2 regions of the Sebaldella termitidis ATCC 33386 genome follow, and region 1 is predicted to be linked to the other one. Evidence: riboswitches for the same ligand, from Rfam matches in the RefSeq annotation. Region 1 holds a riboswitch; the other holds the start of a gene.
The links. Region 1 has a riboswitch for thiamine pyrophosphate ahead of thiD (bifunctional hydroxymethylpyrimidine kinase/phosphomethylpyrimidine kinase). Riboswitches for the same ligand answer to the same signal wherever they lie in the genome.
Positions count from the first base shown of each region.

Region 1 (7,845 bases):
TTATATAAAAACTGTCCAAATACACTTTTTCTGCCGATTCCGAGCATTATCAAATAACCCACCACTGTGGGCGGAAGTGCTATCGGCATAAGAAATAATGTTTCCAGTATGCTTTTTCCTCTAAAATCATGTTTATTAAAAATATACGCTGTAATAATACCCAGAAAACTGGTTATTAACGTTGAAATCCCCGTAATCTTCAATGATAATAATATTGCCTCATACATTAAATAAGCCTCCGCCTTTTATTAAATCTATCTTCTCATAATCTTACATCACTTTTCGTCATGTTTCGTTACGTTTAATACATTATAGTTAGGAAAGAATAATTTGTCAAGAGCGCAATACTCAAATAATTGCAATTAACCCCCAAAAAAGCTATAATAAATAAAAAACTTATTCACGGGGAAAGGTTGGATTATATGGATAATACTAAGGCTCTTACTGTGCAGGATGTGGCAGATATACTGAAAATTGCCAAAAATACAGTTTATGAACTGGTAAAACGAGGCGAGCTTAATTCTTACAAGGTCGGAAGAAAAGTTCGCTTTACCCTGAAAGATGTGGAATCCTATATTGAAAATTCAAAAAAAATACAAAATCCCGGAAGAAAAGAAAATACTGCTCTTTCGGATTTATATACCGATACTTTCGGCGGTCTTGCAAAGGTTCCCGCAAGCAACGAATTTATAGTCTGCGGGCAGGATCTTATGCTGGATATTCTGACAAGCTATATGGGAAAATACTGTAAGAATATATCTGCACTACGTGCTTACATAGGCAGCTACAGCAGTCTTGTGGCTTTGTATAACGGATATATACAGGCAGCTACCACTCATTTATGGGACGGTGATACAGGACAATATAATGTTCCCTTTGTCAGAAGGCTTCTTCCTGGAATACCCGCCGTTATAATTCATCTTACCTGCCGGACACAGGGATTCTATGTAGCCAAAGGCAACCCCAAAGATATAAACTCATGGGAAGATCTTAAACGCAGAGATATTACAGTCATTAACAGAGAGAAGGGAGCCGGCTCACGTGTTCTTCTTGATGAACATCTCCGTCTTATGGGTATTTACGGAAGCTCGTTAAACGGTTATGATAATGAAACACAATCCCATCTTACTGTAGCAAGCACCATCAGCAGAGGCGCAGCTGATATCGGGGTGGGAATAGAAAAGATAGCTTCTCAGGTGGAGGGCATCGACTTTATTCCGCTTCAGAAAGAACGATACGAGCTGGTAATCAAAAAAGAAATTTTTGACACTCCTGTTGTACAGAGTATTTTAAAAATTCTGCGTTCTGATGAATTTAAGTCTGAATTCAAAGATATCGGCGGTTATGATATAAGTGAAATGGGTGAAATTATCGCTTTGACATAAAAAAATAAAAATATATTTTATTGTCTCTTTTATATTATTATGTTAGAATTATTCTAAATTTATATTAGGAGGTTATTGATGAAAAAACTGTTAATTTTTCTTACGATGTTCTTTTTAGTTATGAGCTGCGGCAAGCCTTCATCGCAGAAAGCTTTTGAAAACCGTATGTCAGATATTAAATCGGCTGACCAGATCAAAGCTAAAGAGCTTATTAACAGCTCTGACAGTCCTGCTGTCCAAAAATTTGAGAATTTTTATATGAATTTTTTCAAAAAAATTGAGTACAAGGTATTAAGTGCCGAAGAAAAAGGAAATGAAAGTGTTCTTCAGGTAGAAATAAAAGCTCCAAATGTGCTGGAACCTTTTATTGACATTTTTAAAGAAGGACTCAGCCTGGCCTTTAGCGGGGCTACTGAAGAGGATATGGATAAATTTTTTAACGACAGTATGAACAATATACTGGAAAGCAAAGATCTGAACTATATGACGGGTACTGTTCCGGTATATATGGTAAAAACTGACGGAGACTGGGAAATCGACACAGAGAAAAGTACTGATTTATTTGTATACCTTACAGGCGGATTAAGCACTTTTGCACAACAATAACAAATGAATATATAAAAAACAGGCTTTTGACGGTATTTCGCCAAAGCCTGTTTTTTTGCGTAACTGTTAATAAGACATTTTCATTCTGTAAGCCATATCCCAGAATAAAAATTCAAATTCTATACTTGTTCTGAATATGTCTTCTATTTTTTTCAGTTCTTTTTCTGTTTTATTTTCACACAGTAAGTCCAAATATTCATAAAACCAGCTGAAAGATTCTCCGAATTCCTCACTTGCATAAGTATCTATCCATTTTTTATAAAAATTATCTTCCGGTATATCTCCATAGCTCTGTTTTAGTCTTTTGGCATAGTCATGATAGGACCATGCACATGGAAATACCACGGCAATAATATCTGCCGTCGTACCCGAATAAGCAGTAGCAAGCATATTTGAAGTATATGCCTTGCTGAACAAAGACTGGACAGTATCCTCCGCCTCTTTTTCAGTTATCCCGAAATCTGCCATATACTTTCTGTGAATATCCATTTCATCATATAGTATATTATGCTGAACTCCTGAAAATTTTGTCATATATTTTTCTTCATCACATTTTATTGATCCTGCTGCGAATACTTTTGCATACTCTATCAAATACCTGTAATCCTGAAGAAGATAAAACTTAAATTTTTCTTTCTCAAGTGTTCCCTTACCCAGCTCCTGTAAAAAAGGATGCTCGTAACAATCCTCCCAGACTTTTCCGGCTTTTTCTTTTAGTGTATTTGAAAATGACATGTTATTCCTCCTATTTTAAAGCCAGCTTCAAAGCTGCTTCTTTTATATTTTTTTCTCCTAATATTGCTGAAACCACAGCTATACCGTCTGCACCTGCACAAAACAGTTGTCCTGCATTCTCTGCATTTATTCCCCCTATTGCTACTACGGGTATCTGTACTTTTTTCTTTATTTCCCCAAGCTCTTCAAGATTTACATATTTTGCATCCAGCTTAGTATCTGTGGGAAACATTGCTCCTGCTCCCAGATAATCCGCACTTTCTCTCTCTGCCTTTTCTGCTTCGGAGGTATTTGAAACGGATATTCCCATTATCTTATTCATACCTATTAATTTTCTTACTTCTCCGGCAGGCAAATCCTCCTGACCTGTATGTACGCCATCTGCATCTGCGGCTATTGCTATATCTACCCTGTCATTTATTATCAATGGCACATTATAATAACCCGTTACCATTTTTATTTTTAAAGCCATATTATAAAATTCCGCTGCTGAAATATCCTTTGCCCGCAGCTGTACTATTGTTACCCCTCCCTCTATTGCCTCTGTCACTTTCTTTTCTGCGGTTTCTAATGTCATAAAACTGGTGTCTGCCACAAGATACAAAGAATAATCAATTTTTTTTTATTTCAGTTCCGTATAATACATCTTTTCCTTTCATCTGTATTCTCCCTCATCTTTCAAAAATTTTGGCATTTTCTTCTATATTCTTTCTGCTGGTATTATAAATCTGATCAATAAGTGCTGTCCTGAAACTCCCGCTTCCCCGGTTTCCTGCTTCATTAAAAGCTTTTTCTCCCGCAAGTCCCATATACAGGATTCCTGCTGCTGTCCCCAGCAGCAGATCATTACTGACACTGCAAAATACTGCTGTCAGTGATGTGGTCATACATCCTGTTCCCGTAATATCCGACATCATTCTATGTCCGTTTTCCACATATATGACCCTTTTCCCGTCTGAGATAATATCTTTTTCACCTGTAGCAGCTACTACACAGCCGGTTTTCAGAGCCAGTTTCTTTATCTTCTCGCAGATAATTTCCTCTCTTATATTTTTATCATTTTCAGAAACATCCACTCCCTTTGCTCCGGAGCTTACTCCTGAAATAAATAATATTTCAGATACATTGCCTTTCAGAACAGACGGTCTCACTTCTTTCAGAATTCTTGCTGCAGTTTCATTTCTGAGAGTTCCTGCTCCTGCACCCACAGGATCAAAAATTACCGGAATATTCTTTTTCTTTGCTGCTTTACCGGCAGTTATCATTGATTCTATAGTTCTTTTATTCAGCGTTCCCATATTTATTACCAGTGCCGAAGCCAGAGAAACAATATCCTCAGCTTCTTCAGGATCATCAGCCATCACGGGAGATGCCCCGGCGGCAAGTGTAATATTAGCACAGTCATTAACTGTTACATAATTGGTAATATGATGAATAAGAGGTTTTTCTGTTCTTACCGCATCAGGATATTCCTTTATTATATCTGTTAGTTTTTTAGTCATGATTCCCACCTCCGTTTTCAAGTCCGTTCTTATATAAAGAATAAAAATGATTGGTAGGACCATGTCCTTTTCCTATATTAAGCGAATGTCTTATAGCTGTTGTCACATAAATTTTTGCTTTTCTCACAGCATTTTCCAGCCCCATTCCCAACGCAAGATTTGAAGCAATTGCTGATGAATAAGTACAGCCCGTTCCATGTGTATTTTTTGTATTTATCCTTTCCGAGTTAAAATAATAATAATCTTTTCCGTCATACAAAATATCAAGTGCTTCCTTCTCAAGATGCCCGCCTTTTACCAGTACATTTCTGCTTCCCATTTTATGTATTTTGGCTGCTGCCTTCTTCATATCTTCGGTATTTTCAATTGTAATCCCTGCTATTCTTTCCGCCTCGGGAATATTAGGCGTAAGCAGATCGGCCGCCGGAATTATTATGTCTATCAAAGCTCCTACAGAATCAGGATCCATTAGCGGACATCCGTTTTTTGCATACATTACAGGATCTGCCACTACATTTTGTGCCTTATATTCCGAAAGCTTTTCTGCCACAGCTCTCATACTCTCCTCTCCGGAAAGCATGCCTATTTTCACAGCATCTGTTCCAATATCTTCAAAAACTGCATCAATCTGTTTCCGGATCATATCAGGGCTTATATTTTGAATGTCAATAACCCTGCTGGTATTCTCTGCTACTACAGAGACAATTACACTCATTCCAAAAAGTCCGTGCGCCGAAAAAGTTTTCAAATCTGCCTGTATTCCTGCTCCTCCACTGCAGTCAGAGCCTGCGATACTTAGAATTTTTTTCATTTGTTCCTCCTAGGTAAAAAATTTATACAAAAAAAACTTCCCCCTAAAGGAAAGTTTTTTATTTATATATATGATAATTTCTACCTCAAAATAAAAGACTGCTTCCCTTCACCAGTGTTAACTGACAGGTTCAATGGGTCAGGTTTAACCTTCTCAACTGCAAGCAGTCCCCCCGCAAAAATATTCAATTTTATTAAATAAAAAAAGGTGCCTCAAAAATAAAGAAAGCACTTAATCAAAAAAATGATATTCTAATAACTGCTTCCCTTCACCAGTGTTAACTGACAGGTTCAATGGGTCAGGTTTTAGCCTTCTCAACTGCAAGCAGTTCCCCCGCATATATGTTGATAGTTTAGCACTAGAATACTTATTCGTCAACTTTAATTTCAGTTAACTTCTACATTTTCTGCATTTATAATTTTATTTAGATTTTCCTTATGATTTCCTTTATGATCTGTAGAATTTGTTCAACAAAAACTTTTTTATAATATTATTTTTTCAAAATTTCTCATAAAGTTTAATATGTATTGTTTGAGCTTCACCAAAATTTCCCGGAAAAAGAAAGAATACACAGACTAATTTCTGTGTATTCTTTATATAATATTTTTCTAAATAGGCTGAAAAAACTCACTTATATCCACATCAAGAACATTCGCCCATTTCATAATTGTAGAAAGATTAGGATAATTCAGATTATGTCTGAGTCTGTACAAGGTATCATTTGCCCGTGAATCCAGATCTTTTTTTCTGATTTTCGGAAGATTCTCCTTTTCTCTTTCTCTGTTTCTTTCCTGAAGAATTCTTTCGACATTTGCTATAAGTCTGAAATTTGTATTCCTTTCCACCAAAACCACCCTTTCCGAATTGACTTTTAGTTTCATTATTAATATTATACACTTTTAGTGTAAAAAGTCAATTATAAATTAAAACTAATAAATATCAGTATACTTACCTATTACGTAACCAATTATTTTACTAGTATCCGGTATTTCGGCATTTTTGACAAGAAAATAATATTTCCCGCTGTTTTCAGTCAGCTTATCAAGATATATCCCGTTTTCTTCTGGATAAAGAATATATTTTCCCAGACATTCCTCTGTAAAACCAGAATTTTCTCTTAATTTCAAAATCAAATAATCGTCTTTCAAAAATTTATTTTCCAAAAAATCTTTTTCAAGCTTTATTGCCAGCACTCCTTTTATATTGGAGTAAATAACAGGTATATGCATATAGCTTTCTGTTTTTTCCCTGTAATTCAGGACATTTTCCGTTTCAAGAACAGGAATACTCTCAATTGCACTGACATTCATTTTCAGTACTTTAAATAACTCAGGATATTTTTCAGACAAATATAACTCTATAAACTCTACTTTATCATGAAAATCCAGCTCCAAAGCTTCTGTAAACTTAACGATATCATTAAGCTTTATTTCTCTTCTCCCTTTATGAATCTCATTAACATAAGAAACAGATTTATCCAGATATTTTGCTATCTGTGAAAATCTCTGTCCCCTTTCCTCAATATGTCTCTTTAACAAATCTAAAAACATTTCATCCCCCTGTAATATTTTTTGTATATCATAGCATATTTTTAAAAAAAATACAAAAAAACATAATGTTTCTATTAAGTTAATTAATATATTTATTCGATAACTATCTATTACTCTGCATTCGATTAATTACAAATCTATTATTTTATCAGTATATTAAGTTTTTAGATTATTCCAGATATCTTATAATCTGTCTTACACGCCCCGTACACTGGATTTTTTCAATATTTTCACCTGTAATAACTATGGGATTAAGCTTATTATTAATACATCTGAGAATAACTACCTCTTTAAAGTACTCTACTCTTCTCAGAAATAATTCATTATTATGCTTCAAAACACAGATTTTGTTATTCATAAGATATAATTCACCGCAGCTTTCAGGATCCATAAGAAGCATATCCTTATTTATAAACTCGGGTTCCAGTTCATTTCCGTATATCTTTATAAAAAAGCTGTTTTCAGAAACAGAATCTGTTTCCGGAATACTTATATATTCCTCTTTTTCCAGTTCATTCAAAAGTCCCAGTCCTGATTCCACAATAGCCTTCAATGGAAATTTTAATATTCCTGAGCCTTTTGGAGTGTTTTTTGAATTTTTTTCTTTTAATTTCAAATATTCTTTTTGAAAATTTTCGGGAAGACGTCTAAATTCTTCATAATTCTCTATATTTTCTTTATCTTCCTCCATTACATCAAAAATCATATAAAACTTTTCCAGAAAATTTTTGGAAGGTCTTTTGGTATTATTCAGTACACTGCTGATATACTGCGGCGTAATCCCCAGTAATCCTGCCAGATCCGTCATACTCATTCTGCCCTTTAGATACTTTTCCAGTATTTCTCCTGTATTTAACATTCCAAACACCCGCTCTTTCAAAAGAATTTTATATATCCCTTTATATATTACTGTTTTTCATAAGGCTGTCCCGAAGAAGCCGGTGCCTTTGCCTTCCCTACAAAGCCTACCAAGGCAAGCAGTGTCAGTACATACGGAATCATCGCCAAAAACTGCTGCGGAAAGTTCGGATAATGGATCTTTAACTGGACCTCCAGTACACTTCCAAAGGCAAATAAGAAACTCGCAAGCATTGCTCCCCAAGGCTTCCACTTTCCGAATATCATCGCTGCCATTGCCATAAATCCTCTTCCCGCCGACATGTTATTGCTGAATGAAGGCAGCATTACCGTCGTCATATATGCTCCTCCCAGTCCTGCATACAGTCCTGACATTACTACTCCTATATATCTTATCA
Region 1 covers NC_013517.1:1,255,463-1,263,307, reverse strand. The annotation lists gene modB (molybdate ABC transporter permease subunit) at 1-227, opposite strand, end outside; gene STERM_RS05720 (helix-turn-helix transcriptional regulator) at 423-1,385, shown strand; gene STERM_RS05715 (hypothetical protein) at 1,464-1,991, shown strand; gene tenA (thiaminase II) at 2,058-2,726, opposite strand; gene thiE (thiamine phosphate synthase) at 2,737-3,321, opposite strand; gene thiM (hydroxyethylthiazole kinase) at 3,398-4,228, opposite strand; gene thiD (bifunctional hydroxymethylpyrimidine kinase/phosphomethylpyrimidine kinase) at 4,221-5,039, opposite strand; TPP riboswitch at 5,125-5,223, opposite strand; gene STERM_RS05690 (hypothetical protein) at 5,648-5,884, opposite strand; gene STERM_RS05685 (helix-turn-helix domain-containing protein) at 5,969-6,589, opposite strand; gene STERM_RS21120 (LexA family transcriptional regulator) at 6,759-7,448, opposite strand; gene STERM_RS05675 (ABC transporter permease) at 7,496-7,845, opposite strand, start outside.

Region 2 (7,845 bases), 930 kb from region 1:
ATATTTTCAATACCATCGAAGAGATCCCTGTTGCTTCTGCATCAATGGCACAGGTACATGCTGCCACACTGAAAGACGGAACCAAAGTAGCTGTAAAAATTCAGCATGCAGGAATAAAAAGTATGATGCTTAATGATATCTCACTTTTTGAAAAGGCTCTGCCTTTTTTCAAAATAGCTCCTACAAGTAAAATTATGGATCCTGCTGCTCTTATAAAAGAATTGAAAAAATCCTGCGAAAATGAACTGGATTTTACCGTGGAAGCCAAAAATATACATTTATTCTACAAAAATAACAGTGATCTTGATTATATGGACTGTTTGAGAGAATACCCGGAATATGCAAAAGAAAATATCCTTGTTATGGACTTTGTTACCGGAATAAAAATAACTGACATTGATGACCTTAAGGCACAAAATTATGATATTAAAAAAATTGCTCAAAATCTGGTTAACAACTATATGAAGCAGGCTTTTGAAGACGGATTTTTTCATGCTGATCCACATCCGGGAAATATTGTTGTACGTAACGGGAAAATTACATTTCTTGATTTCGGTATGATGGGTGTTATGAGCGACAGTACGCTGAAAAGACTTAATGATCTCCTTTATTCCATATATATCGAGGATACGGAAGAAATGACAAATGCTGTACTAAAGCTGTGTATAAAGCGGGGAAAGGTAGACAGGGACAAGCTTAACACTGAAATAAAAGATTTTTATTATACATATATAGATGGAGTTTCCCTGAAAGATATGAAATTTCATATTGTTATTGCCAAACTTACTGCTATATGTGCAGAAAATAACCTGAGTCTGCCTGAGGAAGTAACAATGTTTATGAGAGGGCTTCTGAATATAGTAGGTGTGGTAGAAACTCTGGATCCTGAAATCACTCTGATATCTGCCCTGGGTCCTTACATGGAAAAATATATGGCCAATAAATTCAATCCTGTTAAAGAACTTAAGGATTATCTGAAAAGCCTGTATGATTTAGGAAAAGTTACCCCTAAAATCCCCGTAAAACTGGCTGATGTTCTGGATAAGCTAAAAGACGGCACTCTTGAGGTAAAAGTAGAGCATAATCATAACAAGCTCGAAAAGATGTTTGACCAGCTGGATTATATTACCAATAAAATAGTAATAGGAATGCTCTTGTTTGCTCTCATTGTAGGATCCTCGATACTTGCTGATTCAGGAAAGCAGAGTGAAACACAAAGCATAATGTCTATTATCGGTATTATCGGCTACATTGTAGCAGCTATCTTTACTGTAATTCTTATTATTTCTCTTTTCAGAAATAAATATAAATAACATACTTTCACTATAGATATTGATAGTACTTAATTATATGACAATGATATATTACCGGAAAGAAATTATTGAAATTCTGACTTTTTAGTTTTGATTTCCTTGATTTCTTTTTTTATTCAGTATCTGTTTTTACAGCCGGCAATAAATCTTTATTACAGAATTTTGAAACGATATACAAAAAAACTATACCTGTTAAGTAAGGTATAGTTTTGAAATTAAAGCAAAAAATAAAAAACTTCGTTTATATTTTTTATTATTAAAATACAATCAGTCATTTTTTATATTAAATAAAACACATGCATTTCTATTGGCAATCTCCAAGATTTCCTCTTTGCTTTTCGAATAAATCTTTGTTAAAAAATCTGCTGTTTTCTCAGTCATTGAAGGAATACCAATCTCTCCTCCGTATTCCCAAGGCCCGTCACTTTCCAGCGTGATAATCTCCAACGGAATATTTCTCACAAATTTTTCATACTCTTTATTATAAATTACATCCGGAGATACAGAGATATTCCATCCGTTTCCTTTTATCTTTTCAAGAGCAGACAGATCACCCTCAAACCAGTGAAATAAAGCTTTCTTTATCTTATATTTTTCCAGCTCCCTTATTGCATATTCCCCACTGTCCTCTATACAGTGAAGATTAACCGGAAGATCAAGCTCTGCTGCCAGTTTCAGAAATCTTTCGAAAATGATTTCAGCCTTTTTTAAAATATCAGCTTTCTTTTCCATATCTTCTATTTCCAAAAGATTAAAATACGGAAGACCTATCTCGCCTATTGCCGATATTTCTGAGACATTTTCCCTGATCTGTTTTTCTACCAGCTCATAATCACCGTACTTCTCCGGATATTCAGGATGTATTCCCAGACAAACCATGAGATTCGGATATATTTTTTTATATTCTAAAAGAATTTCCCCGCTTTTATAGTCTACAGCCACGCCTGCCACAATATTTCTTCTTATCTCTTTTTCACGCAGCTCGGCAGGCAGCTGTTCAAAATGACAATGTACATCTATATTCAAAATAAATTCCTGCTTTCTGATTTTTTTGCTTACAATATTACACCAGCATATCCATTATTTTTTTCTTATATTCCAAAAATTCTCTTTCCAAAAGGACATCTGTATTTCTCGGCTTTGATATCTGTATCTTGATTTCTCCTTTTATCACTGCCGGATTCTTGCCGAGAACTATTATTCTGTCTGAAAGATACACTGCTTCATCTATATCATGTGTAATAAATAAAACAGTATGTCTATGCTTTTCGCAGACTTCAAGCAGAAACTGCTGCATCTCGCTTCGTGTTATTGCATCTAGTGCACCAAATGGCTCATCAAGCAGCATTATATCACTGTCTACCAAAAAGGTTCTGAGAAGTGCCGTCCTTTTTTTCATACCGCCGCTTAACTCATAGGGATATTTCCCCTCTTCTCCGGAAAGCTTAAATTCGGGAAGAAGTTTTTTTATTCTTTCATTCATGGTTTTTTTATCTGTTTTTTCTATTTCCATGGGAAGGACAGCATTTTTATATAATGTTCTCCAATCCAGCAGAAGGTCATTCTGCGGCATATAGGCAAGCTTTCCCTGATATTTCTCTATATCAGTTCCATCTATTATTACATTACCTGTATAGTTTTTTTCCAATCCCGTTATTATCTTGAAAATCGTACTCTTACCGCACCCGCTCGGTCCTATTAATGTGATAAACTCACTTTCATTTACATCAAATGAAATATCAGAAAGAACCTTTTTTCCGTCATATATTTGTCCGATATTATTCAGCGAAATTTTCATTTTACTCCCTTATCCTCTGTTTTATTGTTCTTTTACAAAATCATTGGTAAATGCCTTTAATATATCAGTCTTTTTATCAATTAATTTATTATCATACAGCCAGTTCATATAATTTTCCCATACTTCCGGTTTCTGTTCTCCCCAATATGCTGCATCTGATTTATACTCTTTTGCAAGAAATTTCTGGCTTTCCATTACCAGATCTTTATTTAGTTCAGGAGCACTTTTCAAAAGGATATTGGCAGCTTGATCCGGATTTTCCCATGAGTACTGATAACCTTTTTTAGTAGCCTGCATAAATTTTTTCACAATATCAGAATTTTGTGAAATCATTTTTTCATTAGTTATAATTACAGGAGTATAATAATCAAGATTTTTATTATAATCACTGAGCTTTATATAATTTACGGGAATATTTCTTACCTTGGCTTCCATTCCTGTCCACGCTTCAAATCCCCATGCAAAATCTATACTGTTCTCACTTGATGCAAAAAAATCCGTATCACCTGATGTTATGATTTTTACTTTTTCCACATCTCCCCCGTCTTTATCCATAAGAGCTTTTAACGTGGCTTTTTCTATAGGAGAACCCCATCCTCCGTATCTCTTATTTTCAAAATCTCTGGGTGTTTTTATTCCTTTATCTTCCTTTGCATAAAAACCGCTTGTATTATGCTGTATAACTGCGGCAATTGAAACAACAGGAATATCCTGAAGCCTTGCCAATGTAACACTTTCCTGATACGATATTCCGAACTGTGCCTTGCCAGATGCCACCAGCTGGTCGGAAGTTCCGTTTCCGGGCTGTATTATTGTAACATCAAGTCCTTCTTCCTCATAATAACCAAGATCCTTAGCCACATAAATGCCGGTATGGTTTGTATTCGGAGTCCAGTCCAGAACTACTGTAATTTTTATTTTCTCCCCGCCCTTTGCATTTTTAGCACTATCTTTACATGATACTGCGAGTATTGTTAAAAATATCAGAATTAAAATTTTTTTCATTTTTTACCGCCTATATCTAAATTTTGTTATTTTTCCATGGAATCAGCTTTTTCTCTGCATATTCCGTAGCCTTAAATACAGCAAGACTAAGTATTATTATCAAAAATATCGAAGCAAACAAAGCATCTGTTCTAAAAGAGCTTATTGCTCTTGTCATATAAATCCCCAATCCTTTTTCCGCACCGAGCCATTCACCTATAACTGCTCCCATTATACTATATACGGCACTTATTTTTAGTCCCGAAAGGAGACTTTGCAGGCTCGCCGGAAGCTTCAGCTTAAAAAAAATCTGTATTTCATTTGCCTTCATTGTTTTCATAAGACTTATCAGCTCGTTATCTATATTATCCAATCCGTCCAGAAAAGACAAAATACACGGAAAAATGCATACTGTAAGCACTATCAGTATCTTCGGCATTATCCCGAAGCCGAACCATATTAAAATAACAGGTGCCACAGCAATAAGAGGAACCATCTGCGATATAAGAATAAGCGGGTAAAGTATATTTCTCAGAAGCCTGAAATATCCCAGAAGTCCGCCTAATATTATTCCTGATATAACTGCTGCTATGAATCCTGCCAGTGCTTCACCAAATGTAATCAGCGCATGTTCTCCCAAAACGGATTTATCATTCCACAAAACACTTATAACATCTGACGGTGAGGGAAATATATATTTTGGAATATCGAATTTTACTGTTATAATCTGTATTAATAAAATTAGTATCAGAAAAAATAATACTGACTGAAATTTACTTCCTGTATTTTCCGATTTTTTCATCTATAGTAACTCCTTCAGGTTTATAATCAATTTTCACTACCGAACATACCCTGCTTGCGCCATATTTTACACATATTTCCTGTGCATCTTTGACTATCTCAAGTAAATCTGCAAGCTCTCCTTCTATTGTTGTTTCCATAGGACCTACTTCATATTTCAGACCTGACTCTGCTATCCTGTCAATGACTCTGTCCACCACATAATAAATATCCTCTTCTTTTACTGTAGGAATTACCTGTAAACTTAAATTAACCAACATTTTTACCTCCTGAAAAATTTATAAAAAAAAGACCTTCACAAGGTCTACTAAGAAATATCTGTATTGTTAACTCCCTTCGCTAGCATTATCTAGAGCAGGTTAAACGGTATTTCTCAGCATTAAGCACCCGTGTTGATTTTAGTATATAACATTTTAGCAATAATAGCAATATTTTTATATAATTTTATACCTGTAGGTTTTATTTCATAGCTGAAAACTAAGCTCTTCGAAGTTGCCGGTCTGATTATTATCCCTTTGGACTTTTACCGTCTTTCTATTTTTTCTCTCTTATGCTATACTAATATTAGCAGGTAATTTCATTTTCTGCTGAATCTTTTTGAAAGGAGATGTTAAATTCATGGGTATAAACCAGCATGTTATTCTTGAGGACGAAGAATGGCAGGTTAAGGGTGACGGAAATATGCAGGCTACAAAAGTTTTTGATTCACAGGAAGAAGCTGTAAGCTACGCAAAAGAAATATCAACATATGAAAAGTCGAAACTCATTATTCATGATGAAGATGGTGAAATCTGTAAGAAATACGATTACATGAAAGAACCGCAGTAATCTCCTGAAGATTTAAGCACTTCTCTGTGGTGAATTTACATTGGGGGATTGTATCAAAGTTTCTTTTGATACATCCCTTTTAGTTTACTAACATATTTAAAAGAGGTAAGTATTTTGAAAAATGATTATATGAACAGTTCATTGGAAGAACTTCAAAACTGCGTTTGGAAGAAACCGGAATACAATTCGGCTCTTATCACAAACTGCCACAGATTACGCAAAATTCCTTTAAAAGATCTTAGCATAGAAAATATAAGAATGCTTGTCGGTCAGAAAATAGGGCTGAAATATCTTGTTCCGCTTGCGTTGGAGTTCCTTGAAAATAATTACTTCTGCAGCGGTGATTTTTATAACGGCGATCTGTTATATGCCGTATTGGGTATAGAATCTGATTATTGGGACAAAAACTATGCTCTTTTCCAGCGTTTATCCGATGTTATGTTCAATCTTGAAGAAGATTACAAAACATATTCAAAAAAAATTCTGCCAAAATGGAAAAAATTATTTACCAAGTAAAGTAAAAATTTCTGTTTTTGAAAAAATTTCATTAACAAAGTAATATTAATAAATTACTATATTTAAAGGAGCGTCTCATGCGTGACAATAATAACCTCAAATTTACATATTCCATATTATTTGTTTCAGGAATAGCATCCTGCATACTTATATTTATGTTTTCTTTTATCCCCTCTGCTGCTGTTCTTACATTTGCACTTGCAGCAAAGTCAAAGCTTCCATATGAAGAAGCCCCGCCTCAGGGATTGAAAATAATGATTCTTACCAGTGCTGTCCACATTGCTGCTTCTGTTTTATTTTTGGCTCCTCTTGTATTTGCATTTATCATACCTGACAGTATCAGAATATTTCTTCAGCTCTCAAGTATTATATTACATTTTTTATTTAATATTATAATTTTGATTTTTTACATTGCAGGATTAGTATTTGTAAAAAAAGAATATTATAATATTGACTGATTTATATATACGGATATTTATTTTAAAATCCATAAAAAAAACAGAAAATATATATATTTTCTGTTTTTTTACTTCATAAACCCTGAAATAATCAAAAAGTATTTTTATTCTTTCAGCTGTCTTCTCTTTCCCAGTTCCTTACTCTTTCTACGGCTTTTTTCCATCCTTTGTAATATTTATTGCGTTTTTCCCTGTCCAGCTCAGATTTAAATTCTTTATTTAATTTCCAGTGTTTCTTTATATCATCTTTATCTTTCCAGAAGCCCACAGCCATACCGGCAAGATAAGCAGCTCCCAATGCTGTTGTTTCTGTTATTTCAGGCTTTAATACTGTTTCACCTATTATATCCGCAAGAAACTGCAGAAGAAACTCATTTCTTACAGCTCCTCCGTCTACCTTGAGCTTTGTAAGAATAAGACCAGAATCATCCTGCATAGCCTCAAGAAGATCTTTTGTCTGGTAAGCTATTGATTCAAGAGCGGCTCTGATTATATGATTTGCATTTGATCCTCTTGTCAGTCCCAGTATACCGCCTCTTGCATACATATCCCAATATGGTGCCCCCAGTCCTACAAAAGCCGGTACTACATATACTCCTCCGTTATCTTCTACCTTTTTTGCGAAATATTCTGTATCTGCCGAATCAGCTATAAGTCTCATCTCATCTCTCAGCCACTGAACAACTGCACCTGCCACAAATATACTTCCTTCAAAAGCATATTCTACTTTTCCGTCAAGTCCGATTGCAATTGTAGTAAGCAGACCATTTTTAGATCTTATAAATTCATGCCCTATATTCATCAGCATAAAACATCCTGTTCCGTACGTACTCTTTGTATCACCTTTTACAAAACAGGCCTGTCCGAAAAGAGCTGCCTGCTGATCTCCGGAAATTCCGGCAATAGGAACAACTGTTGTTGTATTTCCTCCGCCTCCGAGAGATGTTTCGCCATATATCTCACTGGAATTTTTTACCTCAGGCAGCATTGATTTTGGTATTCCCAGCTCTTTCAGCAGTTTATCATCCCATTCCAGAGTTTTTATATTGAAAAGCATCGTTCTTGACGCATTTGTATAATCAGTCACATGAACCTTTCCTCCGGTAAGCTTCCATACAAGCCACGTATCTACCGTACCGCAGAGAAG
Region 2 covers NC_013517.1:2,187,627-2,195,471, reverse strand. The annotation lists gene STERM_RS10175 (ABC1 kinase family protein) at 1-1,313, shown strand, start outside; gene STERM_RS10170 (TatD family hydrolase) at 1,581-2,339, opposite strand; gene STERM_RS10165 (ABC transporter ATP-binding protein) at 2,377-3,111, opposite strand; gene STERM_RS10160 (ABC transporter substrate-binding protein) at 3,133-4,116, opposite strand; gene STERM_RS10155 (ABC transporter permease) at 4,133-4,897, opposite strand; gene STERM_RS10150 (thiamine-binding protein) at 4,869-5,156, opposite strand; TPP riboswitch at 5,211-5,297, opposite strand; gene STERM_RS10145 (DUF2188 domain-containing protein) at 5,494-5,724, shown strand; gene STERM_RS10140 (contact-dependent growth inhibition system immunity protein) at 5,839-6,240, shown strand; gene STERM_RS10135 (hypothetical protein) at 6,318-6,698, shown strand; gene glpK (glycerol kinase GlpK) at 6,811-7,845, opposite strand, start outside.
Region 2: linked by a shared signal. The riboswitch ahead of STERM_RS10150 (thiamine-binding protein) and the one ahead of thiD (bifunctional hydroxymethylpyrimidine kinase/phosphomethylpyrimidine kinase) in region 1 are both predicted to bind thiamine pyrophosphate.